DNA from 2 places in the Lelliottia jeotgali genome. Region 2 is predicted to be linked to the other one. Evidence: predicted binding sites of a transcription regulator. Region 2 holds the regulator's gene; the other holds the start of a gene.
The links. The regulator Fur, encoded in region 2, represses iron uptake genes when iron is present. The targets are predictions, from matches to a motif close to ATAATAATGAGAACNACTATCAA.
Positions count from the first base shown of each region.

Region 1 (3,563 bases), on a different contig from region 2:
ACCGACAATCAGTGGAACGAAGGATTTACCTGGCAAACCGAGCGCCTGCATCAGGCGATCCATCACGAAGGCCGCGCGGGCCATGTAACCGGAATCCTCAAGGAAGGAGAGGAACAGATACATCATGCCGATTTGCGGCACCAGCGGCAGAACGGTGTTGATACCGCCACCCAGCCCCTGCGCGAGGAAAATGGTCAGCCATTCAGGCAGATGCAGCGTGTAGCCCAGCCATTGCAGGCCGTGGATAAAAATGGCCACAGAGCCGACATCGAACAGCGGTTGGAGCGCGCCGCCGATGTTGATGGCGAGCAGGAACATCACGTACATCACCAGCAGGAAGATCGGCAAGCCGAGGAAGCGGTTGAGAATAATTTTATCAACGGCAGAGGTGAAGCGGCTAGGTTCGGCGGTCAGGGTATTACTGACCACTTCGCAAATCGCTGCGATGCTTTGATAGCGTGCGTCGGCGATATGCAGCGCCGGGTCGTCGATTTCGTCACTCAGTCGCGCCAGCGAAATATCCAGATGCTGTGCGGCGTTGCCCGCATAACCACGGCTGTAGATATCGCCTTCCAGCATTTGCAGCCCCAGCCAGTTGCGCTGTTTCTGCGGCATCGCGTGGGTCATTTCTTGCGCCAGTATGCTGGCTTCGCGCACCAGCGGTTGCGGGTAATGAACCAGCTCAAGATCGGTATTGCCGGTGTGGCGATCGACCGCCAGCTTTAGGGCGTCGATCCCACGCGCGCGGGTGGAGACCAGCGGAATCACCGGACAACCAAGGCGTGCTGAAAGGGCATCGATGTCGATACGAATTTTTTGCTTCTCGGCAATATCGAGCATGTTCAGCGCGACGATGCACGGAATGCCCAGCTCCAGCAATTGCAGGGTCAGGTACAGGTTACGCTCAAGATTGGAGGCATCGACGACGTTAATCAGTAAATCCGCGTCGCCGCTCAGAATATAGTGGCAGGCAATTTGCTCATCGAGCGAGGTCTGCGATGAAATGGTGGTGAGCGAATAAGTGCCAGGTAAGTCAACGAGAGTGACCTGATGGTCCGTCGTCGAAAACTGGCCTTCTTTACGTTCCACCGTGACGCCCGCCCAGTTACCGACGCGCTGACGTGCGCCCGTTAGCTGATTAAATAAGGTGGTCTTGCCGGAATTAGGATTGCCAATTAAGCCAATGGTTAATTTTTTCATTGTTTTAGACTCGGTATAACGGCTGGCGATTTATCGGATTAAAGCTTCGACTTCTAATAACGCGAGGTCTTTCTTACGCAATACCAGATTGACGCGACGGGTTTCGATATGCACGGGATCGCCTAATGGCGCAATGCGCACAACCTGGAACGAAGACCCAGGCAGCATGCCTAATGACAAGAGTTTTTGACGATACGCCGGGCTAATTTCGCGGGCAAAACCGGTAATTTTCCAGGCACTGTCTGGTGTGTATTGCATAGAAACCACTTTGACCGAAGGTTAAATAATCAACAGGTTCATGATAATGAGAATGGTTTCTATCAGCAATATTTAAAATGTGACCGGATGTTCATATGGACATTAATTCGAGGACTGTTTGACCTTGCTCAATTTTTAATGAGATGGGGAGTGAGGTATGAATTATTAATTTGTTAACTAAGTGATAATCGTTGGTATAAATATGGATATGCAATCGGTTCCATATTTACTAATAAATGAGTGAGTACGTTCTTATTTATTCCAGCTTATTGCGGTGTGATTGTCGGGCGATACTGCGTTTGCCCGGCCAACATTCAGCCGGGCAAATGGGGGACATTAACGTTTTTTGCCCATCGCGGCGGCCAGCGCATCCATCATCGCGCTGTTACCGGCAGGCTGAGCCTGAGGGCGTGGTTTCGCGGCTTTGGCTGCTGGACGGGATTGCTCGCGCGCGCCGCCGCCGTTATTACGACGAGCGTTGGTTTCGCCTGGCTGCTCGTCAAGACGCATCGTCAGCGCGATACGCTTGCGTTGCATATCCACTTCCAGCACCTTCACCTTCACGATATCGCCCGCTTTGACCACGGTATGCGGGTCTTCCACGAACTTATCGGCCAGGGAAGAGATATGCACTAAACCGTCCTGATGTACGCCGATATCGACAAAGGCACCAAAATTGGTGACGTTTGTTACCGCGCCTTCCAGCACCATTCCCGGCTGCAGATCTTTCATCGTTTCAACGCCTTCGGCAAACTTCGCCGTTTTAAACTCAGGGCGCGGGTCGCGACCTGGTTTTTCCAGCTCTTTGATGATGTCGGAGACGGTTGGCACGCCGAATTTGTCGTCGGTGAAATCGACGGCTTTCAGGTCACGCAGATTGGTGCTGTTGCCCATCAGGTCTTTCAGCGCTTGCTGAGTGGCAGCCAGAATACGCTCCACCACCGGATAAGCTTCCGGGTGAACGGTTGAGGCATCCAGCGGGTTATCGCCGTGGTTGATACGCAGGAAGCCCGCGCACTGCTCAAAGGCTTTCGGCCCGAGACGGCTCACCTTCAACAACTGCTGGCGGTTCTGGAACTGACCGTTCTCATCACGCCAGGCGACGATATTCTGCGCCATCATGCGGGTCAGGCCTGCCACGCGGGTCAGCAGAGCAACGGAGGCGGTGTTCAGGTCTACACCGACGGCGTTTACGCAGTCTTCCACCACCGCATCCAGACGGCGCGCCAGTTGAGTCTGACTCACGTCGTGCTGATACTGGCCGACACCGATCGATTTCGGATCGATTTTCACCAGCTCTGCCAGCGGATCTTGCAGGCGGCGGGCGATAGAGACCGCGCCGCGCAGGGAAACGTCGAGGTCCGGGAACTCGAGCGCCGCCAGTTCGGACGCCGAGTAAACCGACGCTCCGGCTTCGCTGACGATCACTTTCTGCGCGGTGACTTTCGGGAACTGCTCCTGCACGTCGAGGAAGAAGCGTTCGGTTTCGCGCGATGCGGTACCGTTTCCGATCGCCACCAGTTCAACGTTGTATTTTTCACACAGGGCGGCAACCACCACGGCGGCTTTCGCGGCCTGGCCGGTGTGCGGATAGATGGTGTCGGTCGCGACCAGTTTGCCGGTCCCGTCGACAACGGCCACTTTCACGCCAGTACGCAGGCCCGGATCGAGGCCCATAGTGGCGCGCAGGCCAGCCGGTGCGGCCATCAGCAGGTCGTGCAGGTTTCGGGCAAAGACGTTAATCGCTTCGTCTTCGGCGCGTTCGCGCACGGTGCCCATCAGTTCGGTTTCGAGGTGCATCAGCACTTTGATGCGCCATGTCCAGCTCACCACGCCTTTGCGCCAGCTGTCTGCCGGAGCATTATTCAGGCGCAGGCCGAGGTGGTTGGTAATAATCTGTTCGCAATAACTCTCTTTCGGCGGCTCGTCGAACTGCGGATCGGCATTAAGGGAGAGTTGCAGCACACCTTCGTTACGGCCGCGGAACATTGCCAGCGCACGATGCGACGGTGCGGTAGAGATCGGTTCGTGATGATCGAAGTAGTCGCGGAATTTCGCGCCTTCCTCTTCTTTACCGCTCACCACGGTTGAGACGATATGGGCAT
Region 1 covers NZ_JAENMQ010000015.1:60,800-64,362, reverse strand. Annotated here, with positions in the region: gene feoB (Fe(2+) transporter permease subunit FeoB) at 1-1,200, opposite strand, end outside; gene feoA (ferrous iron transporter A) at 1,231-1,458, opposite strand; gene JBO43_RS20730 (Tex family protein) at 1,795-3,563, opposite strand, start outside.
Region 1: the regulator Fur is predicted to act here: its motif matches at 1,499-1,521, upstream of feoA (ferrous iron transporter A).

Region 2 (3,563 bases):
ACCAATTATGTGCACTTCGTCATAATCCTGCATTTTGCTCACTGAAAAGCATTGATAATTCGCGTCGCGAAAAATAGTCTAAAGGCGGTAGTTAATTCGAGGGTATTTCTGACTACCCCTGACCATTAGGTCTTTTAGATTTTTCGCCGTTTAAGGCGCTTTTATTCGTCAAAGAGGAACAATCTATGCGTACGTTCAGTGGCAAACGTAGTGCGCTGGCGATGGCTATCGCCGGTGTGACAGCAATGTCGGGCTTTATTGCAGCTCCGCAGGCTCAGGCAGCAGGCTTTATCGATGATTCGACACTCACGGGCGGTATCTATTACTGGCAACGTGAACGTGACCGTAAAGACGTCACCGATGGCGACAAATACAAAGTAAACCTTTCTCACTCCACCTGGAACGCTAACCTGGATTTCCAGTCTGGTTATGCCGCTGATATGTTCGGTCTGGATATTGCTGCGTTCACCGCTATCGAAATGGCGGAAAACGGCGATAGCGCGCACCCCAACGAAATCGCGTTCTCCTCCAGTAACAAAGCCTACAAAGAAGACTGGTCTGGCGATAAGAGCGGGATCAGCCTGTATAAAGCGGCAGCTAAATTCAAATACGGTCCAGTATGGGCGCGTGGCGGTTACATTCAGCCAACCGGCCAGACGCTGTTAGCACCACACTGGAGCTTTATGCCGGGTACCTATCAGGGTGCTGAAGCTGGGGCAAACTTTGATTACGGCGATGCGGGTGCGTTGAGCTTCTCCTACATGTGGACCAACGAGTACAAAGCGCCGTGGCACATCGAGATGGACAAGTTCTACCAGAACGATAAAAAGACCCGCGTGGAATATCTCCACTCTCTCGGCGCGAAATATGACTTCAAAAACGATCTCGTGCTGGAAGCGGCGTTTGGTCAGGCTGAAGGTTATGTCGATCAGTACTTCGCCAAAGCCAGCTACAAATTCGATATCGTTGGTGGCCCATTGACCACCAGCTACCAGTTCTACGGCACACGCGACAAAGTCAGCGATGGCAGCGTGAACGATCTGTATGACGGCACCGCATGGCTGCAGGCGCTGACTTTTGGCTACAAAATCGGGCAGGTGGATTTACGCCTCGAAGGGACTTACGTCAAAGCCGAAGGGCAGCAGGGCTACTTCCTTCAGCGTATGACGCCAACCTATGCATCGTCCAACGGTCGTCTGGATATCTGGTGGGATAACCGCTCTGACTTCAACGCCGACGGCGAAAAAGCACTCTTCTTCGGTGCGATGTATGACCTGAAAAACTGGAATCTTCCGGGCTGGGCAGTGGGTGCTTCCTACGCTTACGCATGGGATGCGAAGCCGGGTGACATGGCGACGCCAGACGCTTACTACGATCCTAACTATCGTCTGAAAGAGTCTTCTTACAGTCTCGATGCGATGTACACCCTGCAGGACGGTCGCGCTAAAGGCACTATGTTCAAACTGCACTTCACGCAGTATGACAACCATTCCGACATTCCAAGCTATGCAGGCGGTTACGGCAACATCTTCCAGGATGAGCGTGACGTGAAATTCATGGTTATCGCGCCATTTACCATCTTCTGATGAACTGTCCGGCGGGACATTCCCGCCGGAATGGAGACCGACATGTTGAAGAAATTAGTCATTGTCGCAGTACTGGCATCAGGACTGGCTGCGTGCGCTCAGCCTCAGGCCCCGAAAGAAGATTCTCGTCTCAAAGAGGCTTACAGCACCTGTATCAATACCGCTGAAGGCTCGCCGGAAAAAATCCAGGCCTGTCAGAGCGTGTTGACGGTACTGAAGAAAGAAAAGGCACATGAGCAGTTCGCCACGCAGGAAAACGTCCGCGTGATGGATTACCAGGCCTGTATCCAGGCGCGTAAGACGGGTAATGGCGAAGCGGTGAAAGCCGATTGCGGTCAGCTCTGGCAGGAGATTCGCAACAATAACGCGCAGTAATTCGCGTTGATTAACGCCCGGCAGCGAAAGCTCGCCGGGCGTTTTTGCATTTATTTCAGGCAAAAAAAAGCCAACCGTCAGGTTGGCTCAGAGTATGAAAACACGATTATTTTGTATCGTGAGCGTGCTCGTTTTCGCGGCAATCGCCTTCAGCACAGTGACCATACAGATACAGGCTATGGTTGGTCAGACGGATGCCATGACGAGTGGCGATTTCACGCTGACGTGCTTCGATAGAGTCATCGCTAAACTCAATCACCTTGCCGCAGTCGAGGCAAATCAGGTGATCGTGGTGATGCTGCTGCGTCAGTTCGAAAACGGATTTACCGCCTTCAAAATTGTGGCGGGTGACAATTCCGGCGTCATCAAACTGGTTCAGAACGCGGTATACGGTCGCCAGTCCAATCTCTTCGCCCATGTCGATCAGACGTTTGTATAAGTCTTCCGCACTGACGTGATGGTTGTCCGGTCCTTGCAGAACTTCCAGGATTTTTAAACGAGGAAGCGTCACTTTCAGGCCAGCCTTCTTTAATGCGGTATTGTTGTCAGTCATGCGGAATCTGTCCTGTTGCTAAACGGTTCACTTCTTTAGAGGAAATGAAAGAAAATGCAGTTGGGATAATGCGTCTCATTATAGAACTGCCATGCCTAAATGAAAACTGCAAGTCTCAAGCAAAGTATGCTTATAAAAACGTGGTATCACCAACAAACTTGTTCGATGGCATCCACTGTAACCCTGGGACATTGTACAGGTATGAACACAAAAGTTAAAAATTTGTAGCAATTATTTTGATTGGAATTATCTATCAATGAGGCATGGCGTAAATCGCCATGCCTCACAGATTTGATCAGGCGTTCAGAATATCGTCGAGGTGCAGTTCTTCGCGGATCTGTTTTACCCACTTGTCGACGCGCTCTGCGGTCAATTCTGGCTGACGGTCTTCGTCAATCGCCAGTCCGACAAAGTGATCGTCGTCCGCCAGGCCTTTAGAGGCTTCGAAATGATAGCCCGCCGTTGGCCAGTGGCCGACGATCGCGGCACCGCGTGGTTCAATGATGTCGCGAATAGTCCCCAGCGCATCACAGAAGTATTCCGCGTAGTCTTCCTGGTCGCCGCAGCCAAACAGGGCCACGAGCTTGCCGTTGAAATCGACTTCTTCCAGCGTCGGGAAGAAATCATCCCAGTCACACTGCGCTTCGCCGTAGTACCAGGTCGGAATGCCGAGCAGCAGAATATCGTAGCCTTCGAGATCTTCCTTGCTGCTCTTAGCAATGTCATGCACGTCGGCAACGTCTTTACCAAGCTGTTTTTGAATGTTTTTTGCGATGTTTTCGGTATTACCGGTATCGCTGCCGAAAAAAATGCCGATGATTGCCATGAGTGAAATAACCTCTTGAAACTTAATGGTATGGTGGCGCAATTTGTCCACGGATAAGGGCAATCATAGCAGAACAGGGAAGTCTGCGGAAACAGCTATCACGCGGGACTGCACTCTGTGCTACATGAAAAGGACTATTGGGTGGATTTTCGGACGATCACCTGGTGCTGCGCCATGCCTGAAGTTGTGCCATCAGCATCTCTTCAATCAGCTCACTGCGGCT
Region 2 covers NZ_JAENMQ010000004.1:3,735-7,297, reverse strand. Annotated here, with positions in the region: gene chiP (chitoporin ChiP) at 186-1,586, shown strand; gene chiQ (ChiQ/YbfN family lipoprotein) at 1,632-1,961, shown strand; gene fur (ferric iron uptake transcriptional regulator) at 2,068-2,514, opposite strand; gene fldA (flavodoxin FldA) at 2,810-3,340, opposite strand; gene ybfE (LexA regulated protein) at 3,498-3,563, opposite strand, start outside.